2 linked regions of the Thiorhodovibrio winogradskyi genome follow. The protein of the gene in region 1 binds, or shares a complex with, the protein of each later gene. Links are inferred from orthologs where the notes say so. Each region holds a gene or a part of one and is shown in the gene's direction. Other genes may lie near its edges.

The links.
Region 2: the proteins of secA (region 1) and secY are in contact, whole or in part, in a crystal structure (PDB 3DIN), measured with the Thermotoga maritima proteins. The link is inferred for Thiorhodovibrio winogradskyi from one-to-one orthologs. Residues at the interface, in WP_004082002.1 of Thermotoga maritima: Glu261, Ala262, Arg263, Lys300, Ala301, Arg302, Thr303, Ile304, Ile305, Leu323, Tyr324, Asp325, Pro326, Val329, Ser330, Tyr333, Ile336, Lys340, Phe345, Val349, Glu363, Phe364, Tyr374, Ser375, Gly376, Gly377, Glu393, Ile395, Thr482, Ser483; in WP_004081795.1 of Thermotoga maritima: Glu108, Gly109, Glu110, Glu111, Ala236, Glu237, Arg238, Arg239, Ile240, Thr241, Ile242, Gln243, Tyr244, Ala245, Arg246, Arg247, Val248, Thr249, Gly250, Arg251, Arg252, Val253, Tyr254, Gly256, Ala257, Ser258, Thr259, Tyr260, Leu261, Pro262.

Annotation. Positions count from the first base shown.
Region 1 is NZ_CP121472.1:1,090,810-1,097,936, forward strand. What follows is about bases 862-4,252. They hold secA (preprotein translocase subunit SecA), read left to right. Parts: upstream 862-1,178; coding sequence 1,179-4,052; downstream 4,053-4,252. Other genes in these bases: Thiowin_RS04845 (M23 family metallopeptidase), read left to right, coding at 862-1,089; argJ (bifunctional glutamate N-acetyltransferase/amino-acid acetyltransferase ArgJ), read left to right, coding at 4,098-4,252. Outside these bases: Thiowin_RS04840 (DciA family protein), read right to left, coding at 1-22; more of Thiowin_RS04845, read left to right, coding at 106-861; more of argJ, read left to right, coding at 4,253-5,309; Thiowin_RS04860 (Nudix family hydrolase), read left to right, coding at 5,334-6,323; Thiowin_RS04865 (hypothetical protein), read right to left, coding at 6,722-6,880; Thiowin_RS04870 (hypothetical protein), read left to right, coding at 6,870-7,127; Thiowin_RS04875 (diacylglycerol kinase family protein), read left to right, coding at 7,102-7,127. UniProt on the Escherichia coli protein: Required for protein export, interacts with the SecYEG preprotein conducting channel.
Region 2 is NZ_CP121472.1:1,883,008-1,886,908, forward strand. What follows is about bases 1-2,857. They hold secY (preprotein translocase subunit SecY), read left to right. Parts: upstream 1-681; coding sequence 682-2,034; downstream 2,035-2,857. Other genes in these bases: rpsE (30S ribosomal protein S5), read left to right, coding at 1-28; rpmD (50S ribosomal protein L30), read left to right, coding at 32-217; rplO (50S ribosomal protein L15), read left to right, coding at 222-650; rpmJ (50S ribosomal protein L36), read left to right, coding at 2,228-2,341; rpsM (30S ribosomal protein S13), read left to right, coding at 2,549-2,857. Also shown: more of rpsM, read left to right, coding at 2,858-2,905; rpsK (30S ribosomal protein S11), read left to right, coding at 3,166-3,552; rpsD (30S ribosomal protein S4), read left to right, coding at 3,570-3,901. UniProt on the Escherichia coli protein: The central subunit of the protein translocation channel SecYEG. Consists of two halves formed by TMs 1-5 and 6-10.

The DNA of each region.
Region 1 (7,127 bases):
GGGATACCAGTGTCGCGCGCAAAGCGCGTGGCCTCCCTCCGAGAGTAATGGTGCGACGGCCTTCTTGTTAGGTATTCCTGTCAATGTAGTGACCGTCGCTGCTCGATGCAATCAGCCAAGCCCCCCATTCGAAAATTCGCCCAACAAGAACTGTATTTAGGAGTCATTATGCATCGACGTCAGGTGTTTGCCGCCGAGCAAGGGTTCAGCTCCGTAATTTTGCTGATCATTATGATGGTTGGCCTGATGGCCGGTGGCTTCGGCTATTGGCTGGGGAAATATCGCCTCAACGATGCTTCCCCGATCAGCGGTCAGCTTGCGCTAACCCGCGATCTTGAAGACGCCAAGCTTGAGCTTGAGCAGAAACGACGCCAGATCCAGGCGCATATTGACACTATCGCGGTCCGCGTTGCCGAGATGCAGGCAGAGGTTCTCCGTATGAACGCGCTGGGGCAGCGATTGGTGAAGATGGCTGGCTTGAACAGCGACGAGTTCGACTTCGAGAATCCAGCCGGCGCCGGCGGTCCGGATCGCTACAAGGATCAGTCCAACAGAATCAACGAAGTCGCGCAGGATCTTGCGAAAGTGCTGGCCGCGCTCGATGATCGAAAGCGCAAGCTTGGACTCCTTGAGACGTTCATCATGGAACGTGACCTGACCAAGCACACCAAGCCAGAAGGTTGGCCTCTGCGTTCTGGCGGGATAGTGACCTCGGAATTTGGCTACCGTCGCCACCCGATTACCGGCCGCCGCAGCATGCATCAGGGTATTGATATATCAGGCAAAACTGGTACCGCAATTCTGGCCATGGCAGACGGCTTGGTGGTCTTCGCTGGGCGCAAGAACGGTTACGGTAACATTGTTGAGGTTCGCCACGGCAACGGGCTTGAAACCTGGTATGCCCACAATCAAACCAACTTGGTCAGGGAAGGAGATCTGGTTCGGCGGGGGCAGGAAATCGCCACTCTGGGCTCCACCGGTCGCTCCACTGGGCCCCATGTTCACTTCGAAGTGCGCAAGAATGGCACGCCCATCAATCCGAGAACCTACTTGAGTCCACGTGGCACAGCCCGTATCGCGCGTCTTTGACACTCGCCTAGAATGCGCGGTTCTGGAGCGCGGGTGCGACCTAAGCGCTATACTGGCGCCCTTTTTCGCGCTTCCGTTGAGAGCCACTCATGGGGATGAACCTTTTCAAGAAACTGTTCGGTAGTCGTAATGACCGCTTGGTCAAACGACTGCTGAAAACGGCCGAGCAGGTCACCGCGCTCGAGCCACAACTAGCCGCCTTGCCGGATGATGCCCTGCGCGGCAAAACCGCGGAGTTCCGCGAACGACTGGAGCAGGGCGCCAAGCTAGATGACCTGCTGGCCGAGACCTTCGCCCTGGTGCGCGAGGCCGGTAAGCGGGTGCTTGGCATGCGCCACTTCGACGTTCAGTTGGTGGGTGGCATGGTGCTGCACTCAGGCAAGATCGCCGAGATGCGCACCGGCGAGGGCAAGACCCTGGTCGCCACCCTGGCGGCTTATCTCAATGCCTTGCCTGGCAAGGGCGTGCATGTGGTGACGGTGAATGATTATCTCGCCCGCCGCGACGCGGCCTGGATGGGGCAGGTTTATCACTTCCTCGGGCTCTCGGTGGGGGTGGTGAATTCTTCCGGTGGTCTTGGCCCGGATTCCGCTTCCTATCTCTACGATCCAGAGTTCGAACCGGCTGCTGGTGGCAGCGGCTATCGCCATTTGCGCCCCGTCACCCGGCGCGAGACCTACCATGCCGACATTACCTACGGCACCAATAACGAGTTCGGTTTCGACTACCTGCGCGACAACATGGCCTTCACCCCGGAGCAGCGGGTGCAGCGCGATCCTTTCTATGCCATTGTCGACGAGGTTGACTCCATCCTGATCGACGAGGCGCGCACGCCGCTCATTATCTCAGGTCCATCGGAGGGCAATAGCGATCTATATTTGCAGATCGACCAGATCGTACCCAAGCTCGAGCGCCAGGAACCCATCACCAACGAGGAAGGCCAGCCGGACTTTGGTCCTGGTGATTACTCAGTCGATGAGAAGGCGCGTCAAGTCTATTTGAGCGAGGACGGTCACGAGAAGGTCGAGGACATGCTGACCGAGCTTGGCCTGCTCGGCGAGGGCGAGAGCCTCTATGATGCCTCCAATATCGTTCTGATGCATCATGTGTATGCTGCTCTGCGTGCGCATGCGCTGTTCCAGAAAAATGTCGACTACATCGTCCGCGATGGGCAGATCATCATAGTCGATGAGTTTACCGGTCGCACCATGCCAGGGCGGCGTTGGTCCGAGGGGCTGCACCAGGCAGTCGAGGCCAAGGAACGGGTGGCCATCCAGCAGGAAAACCAGACGCTCGCCTCCATTACCTTTCAGAATCTATTCCGTCTCTATCCCAAGCTTGCGGGCATGACCGGCACGGCGGACACCGAGGCTTTCGAGTTCCAGCAGATCTATGGGCTCGAGGTCGTCGTGATTCCAACCAATGTGCCCATGATCCGCGCCGATCACGGCGATCTGGTCTATCTATCCCAGGATGAGAAGTACAAGGCCATCATCGAGGACATCAAGGACTGTGTCGCGCGCGGTCAGCCGGTGCTGGTCGGCACCGCGTCCATCGAGACCTCCGAACTGGTCGATAAACTGCTGAGCGCCGAGAAGATTCCGCACGAGGTGCTGAATGCCAAGCAGCACGAGCGCGAGGCGGGCATAGTGGCGCGCGCCGGCGAGCCGGGCGCGGTCACCATCGCCACCAATATGGCTGGTCGCGGCACCGACATCGTGCTGGGCGGCAATCTCGAGGCCGAGCTGGAAAATGCCGAGGATCCCGTCGAGCGAGAGCGCATCAAGACTGACTGGAAAGCCCGTCACCAGCAGGTCATCGACGCCGGCGGACTGCATGTGATTGGCACCGAGCGGCACGAGTCGCGCCGCATCGACAATCAGTTGCGCGGGCGCTCCGGCCGCCAGGGTGATCCCGGCTCCAGCCGCTTTTATCTGTCCTTGCGCGATAACTTGATGCGCATTTTCGCCTCCGACCGAGTCGCGAACATGATGCAGAAGCTCGGTATGCAGGAAGGCGAGGCAATCGAGCATCCCTGGGTGAGCAAAGCGATTGAAAACGCCCAGCGCAAGGTCGAGGGACGCAACTTCGATATCCGCAAGCAGTTGCTCGACTACGACGACGTCGCCAACGATCAGCGTAAGGTCATTTATCGGCAGCGCCGCGAGCTGATGGACGCGACCGAGGTCTCCGAGACCATTGAGGCGATGCGCCAGGACGTCCTCGGTCGCTTGATCGATCAGCATATTCCTAGACACAGTCTGGAAGAGCAATGGGACGTGCCGGGTCTGACCCAGGCGTTGGTCGATGAATTTGGCGGCGACTGGCCCATTCAACAATGGTTGGATCGAGACGATGAGCTGCATGAGGAGAGCCTGCGCCAGCGTATCGATGATGAACTCGCGCGCCGGTATCGCGACAAGAAAGACCAGGTAGGGGAAGAGAATTTCCGTCAGGTTGAAAAGGCTGTCATGCTGCAGACACTGGACACCCAGTGGAAGGAACATTTGGCGCAGATGGACTACCTGCGCCAGGGTATCCATCTGCGTGGCTATGCGCAGAAGAATCCCAAGCAGGAGTACAAGCGCGAGGCCTTCCAGATGTTCTCGGCGCTGCTTGATAGCATCAAGCAGGACGTGATTCGCACCCTCGCGCGCATGCAGGTGCAAATGCCGCCCGAGCTGTCCAGTCTGGCCGAGCGTCAGTTCGACCGAGAACGCGCTTTCGAGTTCAAGCACGAAAGTTTTGGTGGTTTGGGATCGGGCCCAGTATCCGGAGCAGAATCTGAAACAGCGTCTGGGGCAGCGGGCGAACCCGAGCTAGCACGGGAGACTGGTGGCGGGACAGAATCCGCCAGCGATCAGCAGCCCTTCGTGCGCGCCGGGCGCAAAATCGGCCGCAACGAGCCCTGTCCATGCGGTTCGGGCAAAAAGTACAAGCAATGCCACGGCAAGCTCGGCTGAGCGGCTGTGATCTTGGATTTCGGACCTGGCCGTCAGTCACAGTCGATGAGCGCTGAATCTTCCACCGCCTTTCGCGTCGCGGGTGTACGGCTTGCCACCGCCGCCGCCGGCATCCGCTACAGCGGGCGCGAGGATTTAGTGCTGATGGAGCTTGCCCCTGGCACCCAAACGGCCGCGGTCTTTACTCAAAACGCCTTTTGTGCCGCGCCTGTGACCCTGGCCCGCCAGCATCTGAACGTGACCTCGCCGCGTTATCTGTTGATCAATTCAGGCAACGCCAATGCCGGTACTGGCGCCCGCGGGCTTGCTGATGCCCGCGCGTGTTGCGCTCTGGTCGCTGACCAGGCAGGTTGCGCGGCCAATCAGGTGTTGCCCTTTTCCACCGGGGTGATAGGTGAGTATCTGCCGGTCGCGCGCATCGGCACCGCCCTGCCACCATTGTTCCAAGGGCTGCGGGCGGATGCCTGGGAAGCCGCTGCCCGCGCCATCATGACCACTGACACCCAGCCCAAGCTGGTCCGGCGTCAGTTCGAACTCAATGGACATCGCGCAACCCTGGTTGGCATAGCCAAGGGCGCTGGCATGATTTGTCCCAACATGGCCACCATGCTGGCCTTTGTCGCCACGGATCTGGCCATCGCCGAAGGGCCACTGCGCTCTAGTCTGAACACGGCCGTGGCCAGTACTTTCAATGCTATCAGCATTGATGGTGACACCTCCACCAACGACGCCTGCCTGCTGGCGGCAACCGGTGCACTGGGCAATCCGCTTCTGGAGGATGGGGATCCGAAGGGATTGGCGATCTGGCAACAGGTGCTTGATGATCTCTGCCTGGAACTCGCCACCGCCATTGTGCGCGATGGCGAGGGCGCGACCAAACTGGTGCGGGTCGCGGTGCGTGAGGCGAGTACCTGTGACGAGGCGCGCCTGGTGGCTGAAACCATTGCCCATTCGCCCCTGGTCAAGACCGCGCTGTTTGCTGGTGACCCCAACTGGGGCCGCATTCTGGCCGCGGTGGGTCGTGCCGGGGTCGTCGGGCTTGATATTGATCGGGTGACTATTTGGCTTGATGACGTCCGCATCGTCGCTGGTGGTGGGCGTGACCCGGACTATCGGGAAGAGCATGGTGCGCGGGTCATGGCACAGGATAGCTTCAAGATCGAGGTCCATCTCGGTCGAGGCAGCGCTGAACTCCGCATGCTCACCTGCGACCTCTCTTACGACTATGTGCGCATCAACGCCGAATACCGCAGCTGAGACCGAGCGGCGCGGGTTCTGTTAGTGCGAGCGCCGATTCAGGTCGTCGCCGGGGTGCTGCGTGATACGGCTGGCCAGGTGCTGGTCGCGCAACGTCCAGCCCAATCCCACCAGGGAGGTCTGTGGGAGTTCCCGGGAGGCAAGCTCGAGCCGGGAGAGACGCCCGAGCAAGGGCTTGCGCGTGAATTGCACGAAGAATTGGGTGTTGAGCTCCTTGCCAGCCGCCCTCTGATACAGGTTGAGCATGATTACGGCGACCGCTGGGTGCTCCTTGATGTGCATCTGGTGTCGAGTTATCGGGGCGAGCCCCGAGGATGCGAGGGCCAGCCCTTGGCCTGGTGGCCGATTGATGCCTTGAATCAGGATAGGTTTCCGCCCGCGGATCGCCCTGTTATCCAGGCCCTGGGGCTGCCGTCCTTATGTCTGATTACCCCCCAGGACGCCCCCGATCCCACGGATCAGGGGCAAAAACAACGCATGGAGCAGTTTCTTGCCTGTCTCGAGCGTGCCACCGACGCTGGTGACATGCTTGTGCTCTTGCGCGCCCATGCCCTCGGCGACGCTGCCTTTGCCGCGCTGGCGCGCGCCCTGGTTCCCGTCTGCCAGGCGCGCGGAATGCGCATGGTGTTAAACCGTGCACCCGGTGCTTTGAGTGGGCTATCGGCTCAGGGAGTTCACTTAACGGCCAGATATCTGCATGAATTGCCGGAGCCGCTCACCAAACGCACTGGCTTGCTGGGAGCTTCCTGTCATACGGCGGAAGATCTGGCGCGGGCGAGTGATCTGGAGCTCGATTACGCCATGTTGTCACCCGTGCAGGCGACCCGCAGTCATCCGGACGCGCAACCTCTGGGTTGGGATGAATTCGCGCGGCTGGTTCGACCCGCGCGCTTGCCGGTCTATGCACTGGGTGGTTTAACGCCCGCCGAGCTCTCGCAGGCCTGGGCGCATGGCGCTCAGGGCGTCGCGGCCATGCGTGGCCTTTTTCCCGCGGAGTGGGACTCTACGAGCTGATTGACACCGCTATTCGATCAGGGTCGCTAGTGCGGGGGGGCACCCGATTGGCCGAACTGGCCGATGTGCATGGATACGTCAATGCAGGTGCTATTGTTGCTATCCGAAGTGGCCATGCAAATGTCAAAGCCCCTGGTGGTGGCCATCAGCTTGGCGGAATAGGTATCGAGATCGGTGCCACCTTTTTTGCCGTGGGTGCGGCATTTCCCAAAAAAGTGCGAATGGATCGCTGGGGGGCCACATGTTAGCTCTCACTTTATTTGTGCATTTGCAACATTGGCTGTCCTTAGCCTGGCGGCTATGTCCTTCCACCTATCCTTGTGTCCGTATCATATTGATATTTTTTAATAAAAAGCGCTAGCCTGACGGCTATGCCGCAGCTGGTCGAAGAGCTGGTATTAGACCGCATCCGAGATCGCCGGCTCCGCCTTCACGTAGTACAGATAATCGTGATGGCGGATGCCCTCGCGCAGCGCCTCGATCTCTTCCGCCGCATGGTCTCGACTCAGCGCCTCGAGCGGGCGAAAGTCGGTGCTGGGGTGATGCTTGAAGTCCACCGGCGCATCCTGTCTCTCGCTAAGCCCCGAACTTTTTCATGCGTCCGGCGTGGCCGAGGGCGAGGCCTTTGACATGGAGGAAATAGAAATCATGCCGATCGGCATCATCAGGCCGGTGGAGAAGACCGCCGCGAACAGATACCAGAAGCGGGACTCGCGGCTGTCGCCATCGGACTCCTCGACCGGCCGGGCGGTGTCGTGGCTCTCCGGAAAGGCGATGGATGGCGCCAGATCGCGGAAGCTCTGA
Region 2 (3,901 bases), 790 kb from region 1 along the record:
CAAGACGGTCGAGGAGATCCTGGGGTAAGCCATGGTCAAAAAGACAATGAAAGTCAGACTCGTGCGCAGCATCCATGGGCGTTTAAAGCGACACCAAGCTTGCGTGCGTGGGTTAGGAATACGACGCATGCATCAGGTGGTCGAAGTCGAGGATACGCCCGCCACCCGTGGCATGCTGAACCAAGTGGCCTACATGGTCGAACTGGTTGAGGTTTAATCGAATGTATCTCAATGACTTACATCCAACGCGCAGAGTCAAGGCAAAGCGGGTTGGGCGCGGTATTGGCAGTGGTCTGGGTAAGACCTGTGGACGTGGTCATAAGGGCCAAAAGTCCCGCGCGGGCGGTTTTCATAAGCTCGGCTTCGAGGGTGGCCAGATGCCGTTGCAACGGCGACTGCCCAAAGTTGGTTTTCGTGCGCGCAAAAGTCGGAAAACCGATGAGATTCGCACCAGCGAGTTGAATGGCGTGAGCCGCGATCCAATCGATCTTGCTGCCTTGCGTGAGGCCGGGCTCGTTAATCGGATCGTTCAGCAGGTCAAGGTCGTCCTCTCGGGTGAGTTATCTAAACCCGTGCATTTAAAAGGCTTGGCAGTGACCAAGGGTGCGCGTGCTGCGATTGAGGTAGCCGGCGGCTCGGTCGAGGACTAATGCACTCTTTATCAGAGCGAGCAAGGATCATATGGCGCGTAGTAGCGGATCAGTAATGCAGAATTTCGGCGGGATGGGGCGGCTTACCGAACTGCGCCAGCGCTTGCTGTTCGTGCTAGGTGCGCTGCTTGTCTACCGCATCGGGACATTCATTCCGGTGCCAGGCGTCAATCCCGAGGCGCTAGCAGTGCTGTTTGATCAAAACCAAGGCTCCATTCTGGACATGTTCAATATGTTCTCGGGGGGGGCTTTGGAGCGGGCAAGTATTTTGGCGCTTGGGATCATGCCTTACATCTCGGCAAGCATTATTATGCAATTGATGTCGGCGGTCATTCCTCAACTTGAGCAACTTAAGAAAGAAGGGGAGGCTGGTCGGCGCAAAATCACACAGTACACCCGTTACGGTACTGTAGTCTTGGCGAGTTTTCAGGCGATCGGGATTTCGATGGCACTGCAGGGGCAAACTGCAGGTGGTTCGGCAATTGTTGTAACCCAAGGCTTCGGCTTCGTCTTTACCGCGGCCGTTTCGCTTGTGACCGGGACCATGTTTTTGATGTGGCTTGGAGAGCAGATCACCGAGCGCGGCATCGGCAACGGAATTTCCCTGATCATTTTTGCCGGTATCGTCGCTGGACTTCCGTCCGCTGTTGGTGGAACCCTGGAGCTTGTTCGAACAGGCGAGATGAATGCCTTGGCCGTCTTGGCGCTGTTTACCTTGGCGCTGGTCGTCACGGCCTTCGTTGTTTTTGTAGAACGAGGGCAAAGACGCATCACGGTCAATTACGCGCGGCGCCAGCAGGGTCGCAAGATGATGGCGGCACAGAGTACTCATTTACCGCTGAAATTGAACATGGCCGGTGTCATTCCGCCGATATTCGCGTCCAGCATTATTTTATTTCCCGGAACACTAGGCCAGTGGTTTGGTCAATCAGAAGATCTGCGCTGGCTTGCTGACTTTACCAGCAAGCTTTCTCCTGGTGAGCCACTCTATGTGCTGGCGTATGCGGCGGCCATTATTTTCTTCTGCTTTTTCTACACGGCGTTGGTATTCAATGCCAAGGATACAGCAGATAATCTGAAACGTTCAGGCGCCTTCATCCCAGGTATTCGACCGGGAGAGCAAACAGCCCGGTATATCGATACCGTGATGACGCGACTGACGGCCGCTGGCGCTCTCTACATCACTGCCGTCTGTTTGCTGCCTGAATTTCTCATCGTCGGCTGGAATGTTCCCTTTTACTTCGGGGGGACATCGCTGCTGATTGTTGTGGTGGTCGTGATGGACTTCATGGCCCAAGTGCAAGCGCACTTGGTATCACACCAGTACGAGGGCCTGATGAAAAAGGCCAATCTCAAAGCCCCAGGTGGCGGGCTCATGCGTTAGCGCAGTAGGGGATAGACGTCCACCAAGTTGAGGGCAAAAACAAGTGCGCCCATCGTTTTAGATCGATGAGTCGCTTTACTTCGAGTTATTTTAGAGGGTGATTCTGTTGGCGTTCATTGTTGTCGCACTAGGTTGCGCCGCATGTGAATGATCTGCTCGGGATCCCTACAAAGCCAAATGATTGGAGGCGACAATGAAAGTGCGTGCTTCGGTTAAAAAGATTTGCCGCCATTGCAAGATGATTAAGCGCAACGGGACCGTCCGCGTCATCTGCAAGGATCCCCGTCACAAGCAGAGGCAGGGATGACAGCTGTTTAATGTCTTGGTTGGCATTGACCTAATGCTAAATCTTGGTATACTGGTTCGTTTGCTGTCGGCTAATTTAGTTGGGTTGTATTGACCCGGCATAAGCCACTTGCCTAACGATGGTTTTGAATCGCTGATGCCGCAAATTCAGTGCACAAAGTGCACGAAGCGCAGAACGCGGCAAGAGTTTTTAAGGAGCTGAGTGCCCATGGCCCGTATTGCCGGTGTCAACATCCCAGATCGCAAGCACGCGGTGATCGCGTTACGCTCGATTTATGGTATTGGACCGACCCTGTCTTCGAAGATCTGCGCGGCTGCGAAAGTTTCCGAGCAAACCAAGATTCAGAATCTCACCGAGGAAGAGGTTGAACGTCTTCGCACGGAAGTCGGTAAATACTCGGTAGAAGGTGATCTGCGACGTGAAGTGTCGATGAATATCAAGCGTCTGATGGATCTCGGATGTAATCGGGGCATTCGCCATCGGCGTGGTCTGCCGTTGCGAGGTCAGCGGACTCGGACCAACGCGCGAACGCGAAAAGGGCCACGCCGACCAATCAAGCGCTAGTCGGGGCAGCCTGTGTGGGAATGATCTTGTGGGAGTGGTCTGTTTCGGTGTTATTCCGGCTCGGTTCATGGACCTGCTAAGGATTAGTCCTGTAATCAATCAGGCGGGTTTAGAATCAACCCGCTCCGCAATCAGAATGGATTCCTTTCCTCGCTCTAGCAGTTTGGCCTCAAGACGGCCGCGTTCTCCCAGCCGCGCAGGTTGCCGGCCGTTAGAGTGTCTCATTTTTTAGTTCGGATGATCGCGAGTATTGCACGCCAATGGCTAAGCAGGTACGCACCAAAAAGAAAGTCAAGAAGCAGGTTGCCGATGGGGTCGCCCACGTGCATGCCTCTTTCAACAACACCATCATTACAATCACTGACCGTCAGGGGAATGCTCTGACTTGGGCGACATCGGGGGGCTCGGGCTTTCGCGGATCGCGCAAAAGCACCCCGTTCGCGGCTCAAGTCGCTGCCAGTCGTGCCGGGCAGGTGGCCAAGGAGTTCGGTATCAAGAACTTGGACGTTAACGTGAAAGGACCCGGGCCAGGGCGGGAGTCGGCTGTGCGCGCACTGAACAGCGCGGGATTCAAGGTGACCAGCATCACCGATGTCACACCGATTCCGCACAATGGCTGTCGTCCCCCGAAGAAACGGCGTGTCTGAGCAGGAAGGGTAGCAACATGGCAAGATACACTGGACCAACTTGTAAGCTAGCACGTCGTGAGGGAACTGATCTCGGTCTCAAGAGCCGCGCCCGTCCGCTCGATCAAAAATGTAATTTGGAAAAAATGCCCGGGCAGGCTGCGGATCGTCGCCGGAGACTTTCTGATTATGGTGTACAGTTGCGCGAGAAGCAAAAGGTGCGCCGCATTTATGGTGTGATGGAGCGCCAGTTCCGCAACTATTACAAGGCTGCCGCAAGCCTTAAGGGTGCGACTGGCGAGAATCTGCTGCAACTTCTAGAGCGTCGTCTCGATAATGTGGTGTATCGCATGGGTTTTGGCGCTACTCG